DNA from 2 places in the Enterobacter adelaidei genome. Region 2 is predicted to be linked to the other one. Evidence: predicted binding sites of a transcription regulator. Region 2 holds the regulator's gene; the other holds the start of a gene.

Region 1 (9,936 bases), 1.3 Mb from region 2:
CTGCTCGGGAAATTCGGCTTTCCAGTGCTGATAGTGCTCGCGAGGATAGTGGCAAAGCGCGCGTTCGGGTCCGCCGTGGATCTTCTTTTCGGCCTGCTCGTCACCCGCCAGGCCAACCTCGGTTAACGTCAACTCCCCGTCAACCTGTACCTTAGCGATAGCACTCGGGCGGCTGCCGTCGTACTCCCTGACCTTGCCTGTAAATACATTCACCGGGTAATGCATTGCTGCTCCTTTTTGCAGAGACAAAAAAGCGAGCCATCAGACTCGCTTTTCCTTATTCCTTTCGCAAGTTTTTTAGCGGTTAGTTCACGGTAAGATCCAGCGTTAGCTTGTACTCAAAGGCATAGCTGGTGTGCCAGTCTTTACCCAGGAAGTGAACCAGCCCGGTGTAATGTCCGGCGGGTAAATCAGGGTTATCTGTACGCGCATAAGTGAATTTCGCACGCATCCCACCATTGGTGCTACAGCTCACTGCCGCATTAAGCGGACGCAGAGAACAGTCGGATTCTCTGTATCCTTTCAAATTCACCATATACTGTTGGCCACTTCCGTCGGTCAACATGACCGGTGTAGAAACGTCAGAATATCCGCCTGGTGCCCATTCCAGCTGAGTCGGGCCATTTGTTGGATCAACCGTAACAAAACCTAATGACGGGAATCCCTTGATCACTGCTGACGAATAATTTGATGAATCTGAGTTAATAACCCAGGTATCTTCAATGGTATTAATAAACTTCACGTTAGGGTTAGACAACGTCGAGTTATTAATGGAAGCCGTCACCGTTGCCATCCCAATATCATGTCCTGAGAGTTTGGCCGTGGCGACACCCGAAGCATCCGTTTTGGTACTGGCAGCAGACAGCGTGTTCATCGTGGTTTGCCAGTTTATCAACGCATCCGGAACAAGGTTCTGATTAGCGTCTTTTACCTCAACAGCATATGTTGCCGCATCCACGCCGTTGCTGAGAACGACCGATTTATCCACATTTAACGACACCAGTTCCGCCGTTTTAGCATCGCCGATAAAACTGACTTTGGCTGCTGTAAGCGACTGACCGCCTGCCGCCAGCGTTGCCGTCAACACAACATCACCCGCTTTTGTCGTCGTGCCACTGACCGTCGCAATACCGTTCGCATCCGTCACGCTATCGTCGCCTGATAACGTCATGGCGGCATCGTTACTGCGCCAGTTCACCGTTACACCTGGCAGAAGGTTGCCATTGACGTCTTTCACCGTCGCCGACCAGGTTACGCGCTCTGCGTTATCCGCCACGGCTTTCGACTTATCAGCTTTGATGGCAGACAACGTCGCGGTATCGGCGTTGCCGATATAATTTATCGTCATTGTCTGCTGAGAATGGTTAATCCCGGCGCCGACCAACGTGGCTTGCGCTTTTGTCGCCGTAAACGATATTTCGGCAACACCTTCGCTGTTTGTCGTACTGCTGTCACCTGGTGCGAACACACCGGTGTCGTTGTCAGTCCCCCAGTGGACGACTGCATTATCAATCGGATGATCGTACTCATCCATCACTGTCGCCTGAAGCGTGACGATGTCTTTACCCGCAATGACGCCCGTCGTTTTATTGGCCGTAATCTGGGTAACTTTTTCTGTTGCCTGATCCGGTGCAAAACGCATTGTTTGCGACGCTTTGCTGAAGCCATTAAACGTTGCCACCGCCCGGCAGGTCACGACATCGGTACTCGCCAGCGTTACCGTGGATTTTCCCGTGTCATCCGTCGGTTGTTCTGTCGCAGATAACTGATAATTACCTGCAGGCGTGACTTGCCAGCCGACGCTCCCCTGAGTGACCACATTACCGTATTTGTCTTTCACCGTTGCCGCTAAAGTGATGTTGTCATCACCATTCGCCACCGCGCTGTATTTACTTGCCGTAATAAATACCGGAATTGCGCTTTGCAAGTCTGGCACGATGGTTAATTCCAGCGTTTTCTCGCTGTTATGACTGCTTTTTGCCGTTACAACGGTAGGCATCGCCAGTATGCTGCTATACGTCACAGAGGTTATCCCCCCGGCGTCCGTCGTTGTACTGCTTTCGTTAAACACCCCCTCAGCATTGTTGCTTGACCAGGATACGGTGGCTCCAGGCACCGGATGGTTACTGTCATCCAGCACCGTTGCCGTTAAGGTGACTGTGTCTGAACCGGCAGCAATTTCGCTGGTTCTATCCGCGACCAGCGTACGTATCGCGGCAGTTGTGGTATCCGCGGTAAACGACACGCTGTCAGATGTCTCTTCATGCCCGTTAACAGTCGCTTTCACACGATAGTCCGCGACCTGATCTGATTTCAGGGTAACTGAGACATTTCCCTGGGCATCAGATTCACTTGTCGTCGCGGAAAGCACACCTGTCGCTGGCACCACCGACCAGGCCGCCGCCTCGCCGCTTACTGGGTTTCCGTTTTTATCCGTTACCACGCCAGTGAACGTAATACTGTCCACGCCGTTAGCCACTGCGGTCGCTTTGCTCGCCGACAGATCGCCAATCTGTGCTGTCGTACTATCAGCAGTGAATGTCACCACCGGCGCATTCCAGGCGGTTCCTGCTCCGGCCTGCGCGGTAAGGCTGACGTCCCCAGCTTTCAGCGTTGTCACACTGACTGACGCCGTACCGTCAACGCCTGTCCGGGACGTTGTGGAGGAAGGTTTCGCGGAAGAAGGCGTGACGTTCCAGTTTACATCTATCCCCTGTAGCGGATTGCCATTCGCATCCGTCACGGTCGCGGTGTAAGTCACTTTGTCTTTACCGTCAGCCACCGCGGTTGTTTTATCCGTGGTCACCTGTGAAACCTTGCCAGTGGCCGTATCGGCTATAAACATCAACTCAGGCGAATTCACCGCTGTTCCCGTCGCCGTATTCACCGAGACAACAACCGTTCCTTGCTGCGTGGCGGTGAGTGTCACGGCCCCCCTACCTGATTCATTTGTCGCATTCTGTGTTGCGCTCAACGTGCCTTGCCCCTGAACAATGGACCACTGCAACGCTGATGAAGGAACCGGATGATCGCTAGCATCGACGACTTCCGCCGTTAGCGTAATACGGTCGTTGTTATTGGCTGTCGCCTGAGATTTATCGACATTCAGCGTTTTCACCACTGCCGTTGTGCTATCCACGGTAAAGTTAAGTGCAGGAGATGTCTGCGTTTGCCAGCCCATCGTCGCCGTCACGTCAAGCGTTTCAATGTTTGCTGAAGTAACCTCAATGGTCGCTATCCCGAGCGCGTTAGTTTCAGTGGATGTCCCGGATAAGTTGGCGGTGGCGCTGCCCGCAGACCAGTCGACTGTCGCACCCTTCACCGGATTCTTGTTGGCATCTTCCACTTTGACTTCAAGGGAGATCGCATCCTGCCCGTTCGCCAGCGCGCTGGTTTTACTGGCCGTGATGGTTCCAAGGGTTGCGCTTTCGCTATCGGCAACAAAGGTGAGTTTTTCAGAGGTGACGGTCTCGCTATTACCGGCAGTGGCGGAAACAACGCCCTGCCCGGCTTTTGCCGAGGCGATCGAGATCGTCGCCACCCCTTGTTCATTGGTATTGCTCTGTTTATCGGCGAGATGTACCGACGTATTTGCAGAGTCTATCGCCCATTGCACAGGCTGATTAACCAGCGGGTGCTGGCTGGCATCTGTCACCACCGCGTTAAGCGTTATCGTATCCTGATTATCCGCTTTGGCGACGGTCTTATCCGCTTCAAGATGCGTCACGACGGCGGAATCGGCATCCGCGGTAAATTGCAGCACAGGACCTGCCATCGATTCGCCATTTTCCAGCTGTGCGTTGACCGTCAGACTGAGTACATCGTGACTGGTGATTTGTACCGTCGCATTGCCTTGTGCATCGCTGGTGCTTTGCGCGGCGGAGAAAACCGCGTGCGAGTTATCCCCCAGCCATTTAACCTGTGCACCTTGTACCGGCTCATTCCCCGCATTCACCACATGCGCCGTCAGCGTAATCGCATCCTGACCGTTCGCCAGTGCCGTATTTTTTGATGCCTCCAGGCGGTCAACGTGTTGAGAGGCGTCTGTTGCATCAAGCGTAACCACGGTTTTATTCAGCTTCGTCGTATCGTACAACGGCTGGACTGTCACATCCCCAGGCACGGTTCCACTGGTGAATGTACTGACATATACCCCCGCGGACTGTTCCTGGAACGCTGTCATTTTCTCGCTAACCGGGCCTGCACCCACGGTCTTTTTCCGTGCCGATGTACGAATCAACTGGCTGCTGAGATGACTGGCAAGCCCCGTAATTTTCTGCCCGCCACCGGATGTTATCGTCACCATCACCTGTGTGGTGCTCACGCCATCGGCTGGCAAATGCGTATTTTCGGACGTGGTATCAGAAGTGACCTGAGTGACGTCAAATCCATTCACCGCCACGGTCATATGCGCGGTATCAGATTTATTCCCTCGATTATCATAAGCCGTTGCGGCGACCACATAACTATTTTTCTCAGCGCCATTTTGCACATAATGCGGTAATACAACAAACCAGGCTCCATTTTTCTCGCTAATTTTGCCGCCATTTTTAACCAGATTATCGTCTTGCCAGACAATACGATCGACAGGGTATTTTGTCTTAACGTTCACAGTAACAGGCACTGTTTTTGATTCAACGCCTTCAATATGCTCAGGAAGCGAGAGCGAAATAAGATCCTGCTTACGGTATTCCAGCACGATGTTATTGTTACGATTAACCAGATCCATTCGACTGCCGAGTAATGTACGACGCTCTTTGACTTTTTCGGAGTCTAGCTGTGTTGCAATGGGTACACCCGGCATCCAGTTAACATTAAATTCGACCTGAGTATCATTGTGATCACCCTTACCCATTTTTTGGTTAAGTCCAAATGAAATAAGGGGGAATGGGGTAAAGTTAATTCCAGCAGTAACAGCATAAGGATTTTTTTGGCGATCATCATCGTCGTCACCAAACAATGCAACATCGTCACCATAATATTGTTCCCAGACCAGTTTTGCGCCGAGCTGAGGATAAACGGGTAAATATCCCTCCGTACGCACATCATAGCCATCTGCTACGCGCTCCTCGTAATCCTGATGCGCTGAAGATGTTTTCCACCCTGAAAGGCGCTTATAACCGTTGGCACTGACCTTAAAATAGTCCCAACCCAGTTCGCCACCGACACCCACTCGCTGGTGCGTATTGCCGGATATTTGCTGGTCATAGAAGGTGTTAACACCCCACATCCAGCTATCAGCAAAGTAGCGATAGCCAAGGCCCGCATTGACGATGTTACGATCGTCCTCACGTCGCCCGCCCAGCTGCGTGAACAATAAATTAGCCCCTTTATCATCATACAGCGGGAGCAGCAGATCCAGATTCGCACTTTCCAGCGAAAAGTTCTGATCAAGACCAATATTCACTCTGGCCGTACCAAATTGTTGCAACCACTGTTGAATTTCATTCGTGGCTTTACTTGAACCGCTATTAATCAATGAGTTTATAATAGCGTCGTTTTTATTATCCTGACTTAATAAGGAGCCAGCACCAGAAAGCATCCCGGCAATATCTTTCTCGCTATCGCGGGTATCTGAAGGCGTATTTTTTACTTTTGCAGTATTATTTTCACCACTTTTTGTATTGATTTCTACGTTCCGGTTTGATTCTGCATGCGCGGGAAACGAGAACAAGAATGCATTACAAAACGTGAAGTGCAGGTAAAAGAACACCTGCAAACATATCGTTATCTTTTTATTAACATGCATGGGTATTGACCTGAGAAGGGTGGAAACAAAAGCGTTAGCAACTGTCAGCCAGAATATTTTTTCAGGTCAAATTATATTCATGCAGATAAACCTCAGACGCTGATATTTTCTTAATTAGAATTTAAGTAAAAATAATCTGATACGCTGAGAAGGGAAAAATGAAAAAAGCCTGGGGGAATTAACCAGGCTTCATTTATGAATTAACCGGTGATACCGATATCAGGGATTATTTTTTAGCAGCAAAACGTGCAGCGGCTTCGTCCCAGTTAACAACGTCCCAGAACGCTTTGATGTAGTCCGGACGACGGTTCTGGAATTTCAGGTAGTAAGCATGTTCCCACACGTCCAGACCCAGGATTGGGAAACCGGATGCGCCAGAAATGGCTTCACCCATCAGCGGGGAATCCTGGTTGGCCGTGGAAACGACCGCCAGTTTGTCACCTTTCAGTACCAGCCACGCCCAGCCAGAACCGAAACGCGTTGCAGCCGCTTTTTCGAATTCCGCTTTGAAGTTGTCAACGGAACCGAAGTCGCGCTCGATCGCCGCTTTCAGGTCACCCTGCAGGGTAGTGCCGGTTTTCAGGCCTTTCCAGAACAGGCTGTGGTTAGCATGACCACCTGCGTTGTTACGCAGTACGGTTTTCTTGTCCGCTGGCAGCTGGTCCAGTTTGGTGATCAGCTCTTCAGCAGACAGGTTAGCGAACTCAGGCAGGCTTTCCAGCGCGGCGTTCGCGTTGTTCACATAGGTCTGGTGGTGTTTAGTGTGATGGATTTCCATCGTCTGCTTGTCGAAATGCGGTTCCAGTGCGTCGTAGGCATACGGCAGGGATGGCAGTGTATAACTCATAATCCTCTCCATTATTGTCGGGCGGCACAGCTGTTAATGCCGCGTAAGCAGTTGGTTCATTATAGTTAATTAAATGATATTGAAAATGATTATCAATGCCGTAATTTTTATAAGGTTATTTGCTTTTGAGAGATGGAGGAATTGTTATTTTTATCATTGAGTTAACACAAAATTACCCGACGGTTTAGTTTTGTTCTGCCACCAGCAGCGCATACGTGTCTGGCTCCAGGGCTTTAAAGATGTGCGGACGATCGGCAGGATAGCAAATGTAATCCCCCGCATTCAGCTCTTCCGCCGCGTCAATCAGGCCGACCAGTGCCCGCCCCTGGGTCACGATAATATGCTCTACCGAGCCCGGCGGATGCGGCTGAGAGAGTCGGTCTGCACCCGGTTGAGTCATCAGAAGGTAAACATCGCGACGCGCGCCCGGTGGACACGCCGCCAGTAAAATGGCTTCATAGTTAGCCTGTCCGGCAACCACTTTGGTCCCTTCACCGCGGCGAATCACCTGCGTGGTCGGCTGTTGTGGTTCCAGTAAACGGGCGAAAGGAATATCCAGCGCCACGCAAAGCGACCACAGCGTTTCCAGGCTAGGGTTGCCATTGCCAGACTCCAGCTGGGACAGCGTGGATTTAGCGATCCCGGCACGGCGGGCAATTTCCGCCAGTGAAAGTCCGGTTCGCTGGCGTTCTCGCACCAGACTTTTGGCGATAACGCTAATTGGCTGCGTCATATAACGGCCTCTTGTTCTTTAAATCGAACGAATCGTTCGTCTTGAAAAGCTACTCTGTTGCGTTCATTATAATGGATACACGTTCGATATGGCTAAAATTGTATGAAGCATCATCTCTCTTGCCTGAAAGGCGACACGATAAAAGCAATCATCCTGGTTTGTCTCGCCGTTGGTGTGGTCGGGATGTCATACGGCTCGCTGGCGATAGCCTACGGTTTTCCTGTTTGGGTACCGTTTGTGCTTTCCATTACCGTACTCGCGGGCGCGTCCGAATTTATGTTTATCGGCATTGTCGCGAGCGGGGGTAACCCTCTGGCGGCTGCGGCTGCCGGGTTGCTGGTGAACGCCCGCCATGTGCCGTTTGGCGTCACGGTGCGTGAACTGGTCGGCAAACGTGGTTTGAGTTTTTTGGGCTGTCACATCATGAACGATGAAAGCGTGGTGTTTGGCCTGTCGCAAAAAACGCCCGAACAGCGTAAAGCTGCCTACTGGTTATGTGGTTTAGGTGTGGCGATTATCTGGCCGCTGGGAGCGCTGCTGGGTGCCATGGTCGGTAAACTTCTGCCAGATCCAGAAACCATCGGGCTGGATGCGGTGTTCCCGGCCATATTACTGGCCTTAGTGGTTCCCGCATTTAAAAACCGTACCACGCTGATCCGTGCCTGTAGCGGCGCAGTGTTGTCACTGTCTGCCGTACCGTTTGCTCCGGTCGGTTTGCCGGTTCTGCTGTCTTTACTGGGCCTGGCGGCGAGGAAAAAATAATGGGAAACATGACATTCTTTATTCTGGGGATTGCCATCTTATCGGCAGGGACGTATCTGATGCGTCTGGGTGGTGCAAAGCTCGGCAGCAGGCTGGCACTGTCGGAGCGTTCACAGTCGCTGCTTTCTGACGCGGCAACGGTTTTACTCTTTTCCGTGGCGCTGGCGACAACCTTTTATGAAGGGGAACATTTTGCGGGTATGGCGCGCGTGCTGGGCGTGGCGTTTGCGGTGTTTCTGGCCTGGCGGAAGATGCCGTTAATTGTGGTGATCGTTGCGGCGGCGGTGGTAACGGCGCTACTGCGCCTGGCGGGTATACAATAAAAAAAGCGCCCCGGGGGCGCTCTTTCGACGGTAAAGCGAGATTATTTGTTCAGTTCAGCCGTCATGTGTACACGGTTACCGGAGAATGCCTGGGTAATTTTGTAAGATGACGCGCCTGCTTCCTGAGCCTGTGCAGCGATTTTCGCTTCTGCGCCGTCAATGGTAGAGGCAGTTGCGGTCACAGTCTGTGCTGCGAAAGAACCGAAAGAAGTAGCCAGAGCGATTACAGCGACAAAAGTTTTGATGCTTTTCATGATATAAACCCTTTCGTTAAGTTGTTTAGATAAGGCGCTGTGCCTTGATGAGATAAATACTAGACCTCATCACCAACAACTAAAAGCGGAAGGATTTGCTAATATCATTCAAAATTACTGATCAACAATTAAGCGCTGAGAATGGGTATAAATTGTCGCCCTTCCCGGCTTGCAGAACCCTACCAGCGTCAGGTTACAGCGCTCGGCCACTTCCACCGCCAGCGTGGTCGCCGCCGACACGGCAAACAAAATTTCAACGCCACACATCGCGGATTTCTGCACCATCTCATAGCTGGCGCGGCTGGAAACGAGTGCCGCCCCCTGCTTCCAGACGTCATTTTCACGCGCCCGGCGACCGAGCAGCTTATCCAGCGCCACGTGGCGACCCACATCCTCATGCCCACCGGCAATGTCACCTGATGGCAGCACCCAGGCTGCGGCGTGTGTACAACCGCTCAGTTGACCTATCGGCTGAACGTCGTTGAGGTGTTCAAGCGCATGGTCGAGATACGCCAGATTAAAGGTCTGAGTAAACGGCAGAGGCGTAACGGGTTTACCAATATCGTTGAGTTGCTCAACGCCGCAGACACCGCAACCGGTGCGTCCTGCTAGCGCACGTCGACGCTCTTTCAGCCCCATAAAACGGCGGCTCGAGAGTTCAATTTGCACTTCCAGGCCGTTGCAGGCCTGAACCACATCCATGCCGTAGATCTCCTGCGGGTGCTCAATGATGCCCTCCGAAAGAGAAAAACCAATGGCAAAAAGCTCGAGATCTTTCGGAGAGGCCATCATCACCACATGCGAAATACCGTTGTAAACCAGGGCAACGGGAACTTCCTCGGCCAGAAAATCGGTCCCGGGAGAATGGAGCGTTTTAGGTGTCCAGATGGTACGGGAGACTATGCCGTCAGGAAGCGGGGTATTGGGATCAGACAAAACTATTACCTGTTGGGACTTACTCATTTCACTCATCGTCACGCCCGTCAGGACGGGCATCGCCCTTTGCTGTTTCAGCCCTCTTATTGTCCTCCATTTATTTTGTAAGATCAAAGTGGGGCATTTCAGCCCCACAGCTAATTATTGAGTTGCAACAGCATCAAACGAGACCGTCAGCGTCTCTTCCAGGTCTTGCGAATTGCCGATTTTAAAGGCGTTGTCAGAGAGATAAGTGGTAATCATTAGGGTCGCGACCCACTGCTTCCCGATAACCTCCTGACCGTTCACGAATGAAATAGCGCTTTCAGGCGAGAGCGTTACCTCAGATGTCC
Region 2 (9,936 bases):
CACTTCCCACGCGTGATGATGAATCCACAAGATGCGAACTACGCCTATCTGCGCGGTGAAGTTGAACTGGTGTCCCTGCGCGACGCGGAAGGTCGCATCGCTGCCGAAGGCGCACTCCCTTATCCACCAGGAGTGTTGTGTGTTGTCCCAGGGGAAGTCTGGGGCGGTTCCGTACTGCGCTACTTTGCCGCACTGGAAGAAGGCATCAACCTTCTGCCTGGCTTCGCACCGGAACTGCAGGGCGTGTATGTCGAGGAGTGTGAAGGGCGCAAAGAGGTTCGCTGCAACGTCATCAAACAACCCACCGCTCAGCCTGCACTGCTGAAAGGAGAGAAATTATGAGTAAATCCAACAAAATGGGCGTGGTGCAGCTGACCATCCTTACCATGGTTAACATGATGGGGTCAGGGATCATCATGCTGCCGACCAAGCTTGCAGAAGTGGGAACCATTTCGATTATCTCCTGGCTGGTGACCGCCGTAGGGTCAATGGCACTGGCATGGGCCTTTGCCAAATGCGGGATGTTCAGCCGCAAGTCAGGCGGGATGGGGGGCTATGCAGAATACGCCTTTGGTAAGTCAGGCAACTTTATGGCCAACTATACCTATGGTGTGTCATTGCTGATCGCCAACGTGGCGATTGCCATTTCCGCCGTGGGTTACGGTACGGAGCTGTTTGGTGCCACGCTGAGCCCGGTACAAATTGGGCTGGCGACCATCGGTGTGCTGTGGATCTGCACCGTGGCTAACTTTGGCGGCGCGCGTATCACCGGACAGCTCAGCAGCATCACCGTCTGGGGCGTGATTATCCCGGTTGTTGGCCTGTGCATCATCGGCTGGTTCTGGTTCAGCCCGACCTTGTACGCGAACTCCTGGAACCCTCACCATGTACCGTTCTTTACCGCAGTGGGTTCTTCCATTGCCATGACGCTTTGGGCCTTCCTCGGTCTGGAATCTGCCTGCGCGAATGCGGAAGTGGTTGAGAACCCTGAGAAGAACGTGCCGATTGCAGTCCTCGGCGGAACGCTGGGCGCGGCGGTGATCTATATCGTCTCGACTAACGTGATTGCCGGGATTGTGCCAAACATGGATCTGGCTAACTCTACGGCGCCGTTTGGTCTGGCCTTTGCGCAGATGTTCACGCCAGAAGTCGGGAAAGTGATCATGGGCCTGATGGTGATGTCCTGCTGCGGTTCACTCCTCGGCTGGCAGTTCACCATCGCTCAGGTCTTTAAATCCTCGGCTGACGAAGGGTACTTCCCGAAAATCTTCTCCCGCGTCACCAAAGCGGATGCACCGGTGCAGGGCATGCTGGCGATTGTCATCTTCCAGAGTGGATTATCGCTGATGACCATTAGCCCGTCGCTGAACAGCCAGTTCAACGTGCTGGTTAACCTGGCGGTCGTGACGAACATCATTCCGTATATTCTGTCGATGGCGGCGCTGGTGATTATTCAGAAGGTGGCGAAGGTGGATCCACGCAAAGCGCGGGCAGCCAATATCGTGGCGCTGATTGGGGCAATCTACAGCTTCTATGCGCTCTACTCATCCGGCCAGGAAGCAATGCTTTACGGCGCAATGGTCACCTTTATGGGCTGGACGCTGTACGGTCTGGTGTCACCACGGTTCGAGTTAAAGAATAAGCACAGCTAAAAAAAAGGGAGCCATTCGGCTCCCTTTTTCATTCTTACGCGTTTTTCAACACTTCACTGACAATCTCTACCGCTTCTTTCTCAATCTGCTGACGATGTTCAGCGCCGAGGAAGCTTTCGCAATAGATCTTGTACGCATCTTCGGTACCGGATGGACGCGCGGCAAACCAGCCGTTTTCAGTCATCACTTTCAGGCCGCCAATAGAGGCTCCATTACCCGGTGCAGCCGTCAGGCGTGCAGTGATCGGGTCGCCAGCCAGCGTGCTCGCACTGACCATCTCCGGAGAGAGTTTGGACAGGGCGGCTTTCTGAGCTGAAGTCGCCGATGCCTGAATACGGTTATAGCTTGGTGCACCAAAGCGTGCAGCCAGCTCATTGTAGTGTTCCTGCGGGTTTTTACCGGTGACAGCGGTAATTTCCGCCGCCAGCAGGCACATAATGATGCCGTCTTTATCGGTTGACCATGGCGTGCCGTCGAAACGCAGGAAAGATGCCCCGGCGCTCTCTTCACCGCCAAAGCCGAAGCTGCCGTCGTGCAGACCGTCAACGAACCATTTGAAGCCCACCGGCACTTCCACCAGCTTGCGGCCCAGCGCGTCGACAACACGGTCGATCATCGCAGAGGAGACCAGCGTTTTGCCCACAGCAACCTCTTTGCCCCACTGCGGACGGTGCTGGAACAGGTAGTTAATCGCTACCGCCAGGTAATGGTTCGGGTTCATCAGCCCTGCCGGGGTGACGATACCATGACGGTCGTAATCCGGGTCGTTGGCAAATGCCAGATCGAATTTGTCGCGCAGCGCCAGCAGGCCCGCCATCGCACATTCAGAGGAGCAGTCCATACGGATTGCGCCGTCTTTATCCAGGTGCATAAAGCGGAAGGTCTGATCGACGTGATCGTTCACGATGGTCAGATCCAGCTTGTAATGCTCAGCAATGCGTTTCCAGTATTCAATACCGGAGCCACCGAGCGGATCCACACCCAGCTTCAGACCAGCTTTCTGAATCGCCGCCATGTCGACGATATCCGCCAGTCCTTCAATAAACGGCTGTACCAGATCCAGCTCTTTCACATGACCAGATGCCATCGCAGCATCCAGAGAAATACGCTTCACACCTTTCAGGCCATCGGCTAACAGGGCGTTAGCACGATCTTCCACCACTTTGGTGACGTTAGTATCAGCCGGGCCGCCATTAGGTGGGTTGTATTTGATACCACCATCTTCCGGCGGGTTGTGGGATGGCGTGATAACGATCCCGTCAGCCAGCGCGCCCCCTTTCTTGTTGTGCACAAGAATGGCGTTAGACACCGCAGGCGTTGGCGTGAATCCGTTATTCTCCTGAATAATCACATCAACGCCGTTTGCGGCCAGCACTTCCAGGACAGAAATGAATGCCGGCTCAGACAAAGCATGGGTATCTTTTCCCACATAGCATGGACCAGTAACGCCATTTTTGGCGCGCTCTTCCGCAATGGCCTGAGCAATGGCCAGAATGTGCGGTTCGTTAAAGCTATGGCGCGCCGCGCTACCGCGGTGACCAGATGTACCAAACTTCACGGCGTGTTCTGCATTGCCCACAACCGGCTTCAGAACGTAATACTGCGCGGTCAGCTGAGCGACATTAATCAAATCGCTTTGTTGTGCAGGTTGGCCTGCACGGCTGTGATTTGCCATTACCGGGTCCTTCTGATGCAAGGGTTAAATTGTACCGCAAACCTTTTCAATCAATTCCGCCGGGAACTGCATAGACTGCATGATGTGTTCAATCATGCTGCACTTGCGGCCCGTATTGGTATTGGTGATCACCCAGTACGGAGTGCCAGGGACATGTTTGGGTTTGGTTTGATTGCCATTTTGCAGCAGCGTTTGCTCGTCACCCGCGAAATAGACGCGAGTACGACCGTGCAGCGACTCGGTCGCTTCAGCAAACGCTTTGTTATCCAGTGAGTAGAGTGTAGACAGCACCAGCATAAAGCGGTTAACCGCCTTTTTTTGCTCCGCATATTCATCGGACAGCAGCAGCTCGCGCATCGCCCGTACTTTATCTTTTGCCGGTGTCACGGCAGGTTTTGCTTGTGCAACAACGCTCTGCTGAGACACGACATCTTTGGTAACTGGGGTGACAGGCTGTGAAGCGGCGGAAATTTTAAGCATGCGCCGTAAAATGTCGGACGCACTCTCCCCGATATGCCGCGTCTGGCTGGCAATATACTGATAGAGTTCGTCATCAACTTCGATTGTTTTCATCTTAATCCAGTGCGATATCTTATCTGAATACAAGTCATTGGGATTATAAGGTCAAATCCCAACAGCGGATAGCGTCAAACCAGGTTGGCGGCAAAAGTCAGATTAAACTGGAACCTTGCAGCCGGGCGGCAGAATGGTCAACATGATACCCTAACCTGACATACGTAAAAAAAGAACTTTGCCATGAAATTGAATACCCGAGCGCAAACTGCACAATCGCCGAACAATAATTCTCCCATCGTACTGGTTCACGGACTTTTTGGCAGCCTGGATAACCTGGGCGTGCTGGCGCGCGATCTGGTTAGCGATCACGACATTTTGCAAGTCGACATGCGCAATCACGGTCTTTCAGGGCGCTCAGAAGAGATGACCTACGCGGCAATGGCGCAGGATCTGCTGGATACGCTGGATGCCAACAACCTGCAAAAGGTCACCCTCATCGGGCATTCAATGGGCGGGAAAGCGGTGATGGCCCTGACGGCGCTCGCACCTGAGAGAATTCAGGGTCTGGTGGTAATCGATGTTGCTCCGGTGGATTACGACGTTCGACGCCATGACGAAATTTTCGCGGCGATCAACGCGGTAACAGAGGCTGGTGCCACAACGCGTCAACAAGCGGCTGCCGTCATGCGTGAGCATCTTGATGAAGAAGGTGTCGTGCAGTTCCTGCTGAAGTCATTTGTTGACGGACAATGGCGTTTTAACGTGCCGGTGCTCTGGGAGCAGTACAACAATATCGTAGGCTGGGAAACGGTACCTGTTTGGCCGCATCCTACCCTCTTTATCCGTGGCGGTAACTCGCCTTACGTCACCGACGCGTACCGCGACGCATTGCTGGCGCAATTCCCGCAGGCTCGTGCTCATGTTATCGCCGGGGCCGGACACTGGGTTCACGCGGAAAAACCTGACGCCGTATTGCGCGCCATTCGCCGCTATCTTGCTGATACTGCAAATTGATTAAAAAGAGAGCGACTGGAAGGCTGCAGGCTTCCAGTCGTTGGCGTGCCGTTTTTGGTGATGTATGATGGCGCGCTTATCGCCCGGGCATTAGCAGGGCGGCGTGTTTCCCCCGAAGTCTCAGAATCATGGCCAAAGAACAAACGGACCGTACGACACTAGATCTGTTCGCGAATGAGCGTCGCCCGGGACGACCGAAAACGAATCCGCTTTCGCGCGATGAACAGCTGCGTATCAATAAACGCAATCAGCTTAAACGCGATAAAAATCGTGGGCTTAAGCGTGTCGAACTGAAGCTCAACGCCGACGCCGTCGATGCGCTTAACGAGCTGGCTGACGCGCGAAATATTAGCCGCAGCGAACTCATTGAAGAGATGTTGCTCGTCCAGCTTGAGACGTTACGCAGCCAGGCATAAGTCTGAAAATCCCCTTTATCGCCCTTTTCATGTAGCACAGAGTGCAGTCCTGCGCGATAGCTGTTTCCGCAGGGTTGCCAGTTCTGCTATTATTGCCCTTATCCGTGGCCGAATTGCGCCACCATACTATTAAGTTTCAAGAGGTTATTTTACTCATGGCAATCATCGGCATTTTCTTCGGCAGTGATACCGGCAATACCGAAAATATCGCAAAAAACATTCAAAAACAGCTCGGTAAAGACGTTGCTGATGTGCATGACATCGCCAAGAGCAGCAAAGAAGATCTCGAAGGCTATGACATTCTGCTGCTAGGTATTCCAACCTGGTACTACGGTGAAGCCCAGTGTGACTGGGATGATTTCTTCCCGACGCTGGAAGAAGTTGATTTCAACGGCAAGCTGGTTGCCCTTTTTGGCTGTGGCGATCAGGAAGACTACGCAGAATATTTCTGTGATGCGCTGGGTACCATCCGCGACATCATTGAGCCAAATGGCGCGGTTATCGTAGGCCACTGGCCAACGGCGGGTTACCACTTCGAAGCCTCTAAAGGCCTGGCTGATGACGATCATTTCGTGGGTCTGGCCATCGACGAAGACCGCCAGCCTGAACTGACCGCAGAGCGTGTTGAGAAGTGGGTTAAGCAGATCCGTGAAGAACTGCACCTGGATGATATTCTGAACGCCTGATTTTTATCGTGGCGCAACTGCGGTTGCGCCACGCCCCAGGTCAAACCGATTAAATTAATTGCTACAATCTTTTAACTTTTTCGCCCAGACCTGTACAATGTCTCCCTGAAAAATGTGGTTTCCATTGAGCAAGTTTGTTGGTGATACCCCATTTTTATAAGCATATTTTGCCTGAGACTTGCTGTTTTCATTTAGACATGGCAGTTCTATAATGAGACGCATTATCCAAGGTGCATTTTCTGTCACTTCCTACAGAAGTGAATCGTTTAGCAACAGGACAGATTCCGCATGACTGACAACAATACCGCATTAAAGAAGGCTGGCCTGAAAGTTACGCTTCCTCGGTTAAAAATCCTTGAAGTGCTTCAGGGTCCAGACAATCACCATGTCAGTGCGGAAGACCTTTATAAACGTCTTATTGACATGGGCGAAGAAATTGGGCTCGCTACCGTCTATCGCGTGCTGAACCAGTTTGATGACGCGGGCATTGTTACCCGTCATAATTTCGAAGGCGGTAAATCTGTATTCGAACTGACCCAGCAACAGCACCACGATCACCTGATCTGCCTCGACTGTGGCAAGGTCATTGAATTTAGCGATGACTCCATCGAAGCGCGCCAGCGTGAAATCGCGGCTCGTCATGGCATCCGCCTGACCAACCACAGCCTGTACCTGTATGGTCACTGTGCTGAAGGTGATTGCCGCGAAGACGATCACGCGCACGACGCTAAATAACTCAAGCTTTCATACTCTGAGCCAGCCGCGAGGTTGGCTTTTTTTTGCCTGTTATTTGACGCAAAAAAGCCCGGTAGCGTTGTGCTACCGGGCATGATGACAGAGAATTATTTGCTGTTGTTACTGCGAATCTCTTTCCAGATCTGGTCGCAACGCTTCGCCACTTCCTGATCGTTTCCGGTTTTACGTGCCTGAATACAGGCCTGGTAATCCATCACGCGAACGTTTTCCTGTGTGGCGAACTGCTCATGTGCCTTCTCTTTCTTCAGCACATTCAGCACGCTCTGACAGGCTTCGATCTTCTCCGGTGAACCTTCCGCTGTGTTAATGCAGGCGCTATACGCCTCTTTAAGACGCGAGTCCTCTTTCGGTGCCTGCTCCTGCGCACACCCCGCCAGCCCCGCAGCCAGCAACGCGACGATTACGATGTTTTTCATCATGTTCTGTCTCCATTAGAAGATAGTGAACGGAGCGATAACCATGAATTTCACGTCACGCTCATCCTGGAAGATGTTGCCGTAACCGCCTGCGTAGCTCGGAATGTCGGAGTGGTTGTCGTACTGGGTGAAGTGCAGTTTGAACATCGTGCCTTTCGCGCGGCCGTCCTGCAGGGTGTAGATAGCATCCAGGCTGTAAGAAGACTCTTTCAGGCGATAGTTTGGATCGTAGTAAGCGTCCGGTGTAGCCATATCTGCAGGTTTTGCATCCCAGGCATAAGCGTAAGATGCACCCACCGCCCAGCCTGGCAGGTTCCAGTTTTTCAGATCATACATCGCACCGAAGAACACCGCTTTTTCGCCGTCGGCGTTGAAGTCAGAGCGGTTATCCCACCAGATATCAAGACGACCGTTAGACGATGCATAGGTTGGGGTCATACGCTGCAGGAAGTACCCCTGCTGCCCTTCCGCTTTCACCCACGTGCCTTCCAGACGCAAATCAACCTGTCCGACTTTGTAGCCGAAGGTGAGAGCCTGCAACCACGCGGTGCCGTCATAGATATCATTGACGCCACCATTACTGACTTTGTCGCGCGTACCGTAGAACTGGTAGCTGGTGCTCAGCGGGCTACCCGCGATATCAAATTTATAGCTGGCCTTGGCAAAGTACTGATCGATGTAACCTTGAGCCTGGCCAAATGCCGCCTCAAGTACCAGGTCGTTTTTAAAGTCGTATTTAGCACCCAGTGAATGGAGATAATCTACTTTGGTTTTCTTATCGTTCTGGTAGAACTTGTCCATTTCAATGTGCCATGGTGCTTTGTACTCGTTGGTCCACATATAGGAGAAGCTCAACGCACCTGCATCACCGTAATCAAAGTTGGCACCCGCTTCCGCGCCCTGGTAAGTACCCGGCATAAAGCTCCAGTGTGGTGCTAACAATGTCTGACCGGTTGGCTGAATATAACCACCGCGCGCCCATACCGGGCCGTATTTGAATTTCGCTGCTGCCTTATACAGGCTGATACCGCTTTTATCTCCGGACCAGTCTTCTTTATAGGCTTTATTACTGGAGGAGAATGCGATTTCGTTCGGGTGGGCGCTGTCGCCGTTTTCCGCCATTTCAATTGCCGTGAATGCAGCAATATCCAGACCGAACATATCGGCAGCATAACCAGACTGGAAATCCAGATTGGCGTTCCAGGTGGAGTGAGAAAGGTTGGTTTTGTATTTGTCTTCAGTGACGTCTTTACGGTCACGTTCACGCTGCCAGTAGTAAATCCCCCCCGTGAGGGTTGAATCATCAATAAAACCTGCTGCCTTCGCCTCTGGTGCAATCACCAGGCCCGACATTGCTGTCACACCGGCAATAGCCAGCGCCAGCGCACTACGTTTGCCACTGAACGTACGCATAGATTATTCCTCTTTGACGAATTAAAACGCCTTAAACGGCGAAAAATATAAAAGACCTAATGGTCAGGGGTAGTTAGAAATACCCTCGAATTAACTACCGCCTTTAGGTTATTTTTCGCGACGCGAATTATCAATGCTTTTCAGCGAGCAAAAGTCAGGATTATGACGAAGTGCACATAATTGGTAGTGATTTGTAACATCTGTGCCAATGCGAGGATTTACAGGGAATAACGCGTATTTTGAGGGAGTGCCGACCGTTTATTCTGTGTATTTTTTGTCCTTAAGGCTATTCGTAAATATTAAAACTTTTTTTGAGTAAAATAAGTAGCACCTCATTGACCTGAATTTCGCACATACCTTATTTGAGCTGCGCGTTAATGGCCTGATCGTTAAATAAAAAAACGCCGCTTATCGCGGCGTTTGTCTCTCATTGACCAGAACTGCAATATTATTCGCCGATCTTAGCCCAGGTGTCACGCAGGCCAACGGTACGGTTAAACACCGGTTTTTCCGCCGTGCTGTAACGGCTATCCAGGCAGAAGTAACCTTCGCGTTCGAACTGGAACGCTTTACCTGCTTCGGCCGCTTTTAAAGACGGCTCGGCATAACCCTGTTTAATTACCAGAGATTCCGGGTTGATCGTCGCCAGGAAGTCTTCGGCAGCACCAGGGTTAGGGACACTGAACAGACGATCGTACAGGCGAATTTCAACAGGCAGCGCGTGTGCAGCGCTTACCCAATGGATAACGCCTTTCACTTTACGGCCATCAGCCGGATCTTTGCTCAGGGTTTCAGCATCATAAGAACAGAAGATGGTGGTGATATTGCCTTCAGCATCTTTCTCTACGCGCTCAGCCTTGATGACGTAAGCATTACGCAGACGCACCTCTTTACCCAATACCAGACGCTTGTACTGCTTGTTCGCTTCTTCGCGGAAGTCAGCACGATCGATCCAGATTTCAGCGCTGAACGGTACGTCGCGGCTACCCATTTCCGGTTTATTCGGATGGTTAGGCATGGACACCAGCTCACTTTCACCCTGCGGGTAGTTTTCGATAACCAGTTTCACTGGATCGATGACTGCCATTGCGCGCGGTGCGTTTTCGTTGAGATCTTCACGAATGCAGGATTCCAGAGACGCCATTTCAATGGTGTTATCCTGCTTAGTCACACCGATGCGTTTGCAGAACTCACGAATAGAAGCGGCGGTGTAACCACGACGACGCAGACCAGAGATAGTCGGCATACGCGGATCGTCCCAGCCTTCAACGTGCTTGTCGGTCACCAGCAGGTTCAGCTTACGCTTGGACATCACGGTGTATTCCAGATTCAGACGAGAGAACTCGTACTGACGTGGATGCACAGGGATAGTGATGTTATCCAGTACCCAGT

What was found. The regulator Fur, encoded in region 2, represses iron uptake genes when iron is present. The targets are predictions, from matches to a motif close to ATAATAATGAGAACNACTATCAA.
Region 1: sodA (superoxide dismutase [Mn]) is a predicted target of Fur. The motif match lies at 6,670-6,692, and genes of this name have one in related genera.

The regions. Positions count from the first base shown of each region.
Region 1 covers NZ_CP154353.1:4,538,165-4,548,100, forward strand. The annotation lists gene yiiM (6-hydroxyaminopurine reductase) at 1-225, opposite strand, end outside; gene AAHF05_RS22050 (Ig-like domain-containing protein) at 305-5,749, opposite strand; gene sodA (superoxide dismutase [Mn]) at 5,976-6,596, opposite strand; gene AAHF05_RS22060 (helix-turn-helix domain-containing protein) at 6,781-7,329, opposite strand; gene AAHF05_RS22065 (AzlC family ABC transporter permease) at 7,432-8,091, shown strand; gene AAHF05_RS22070 (AzlD domain-containing protein) at 8,091-8,414, shown strand; gene AAHF05_RS22075 (DUF1471 domain-containing protein) at 8,456-8,668, opposite strand; gene fdhD (formate dehydrogenase accessory sulfurtransferase FdhD) at 8,783-9,631, opposite strand; gene AAHF05_RS22085 (hypothetical protein) at 9,746-9,936, opposite strand, start outside.
Region 2 covers NZ_CP154353.1:1,240,614-1,250,549, reverse strand. The annotation lists gene speF (ornithine decarboxylase SpeF) at 1-342, shown strand, start outside; gene potE (putrescine-ornithine antiporter) at 339-1,652, shown strand; gene pgm (phosphoglucomutase (alpha-D-glucose-1,6-bisphosphate-dependent)) at 1,687-3,327, opposite strand; gene seqA (replication initiation negative regulator SeqA) at 3,352-3,900, opposite strand; gene ybfF (esterase) at 4,084-4,857, shown strand; gene ybfE (LexA regulated protein) at 4,986-5,273, shown strand; gene fldA (flavodoxin FldA) at 5,429-5,959, shown strand; gene fur (ferric iron uptake transcriptional regulator) at 6,248-6,694, shown strand; gene chiQ (ChiQ/YbfN family lipoprotein) at 6,802-7,131, opposite strand; gene chiP (chitoporin) at 7,147-8,544, opposite strand; gene glnS (glutamine--tRNA ligase) at 8,993-9,936, opposite strand, start outside.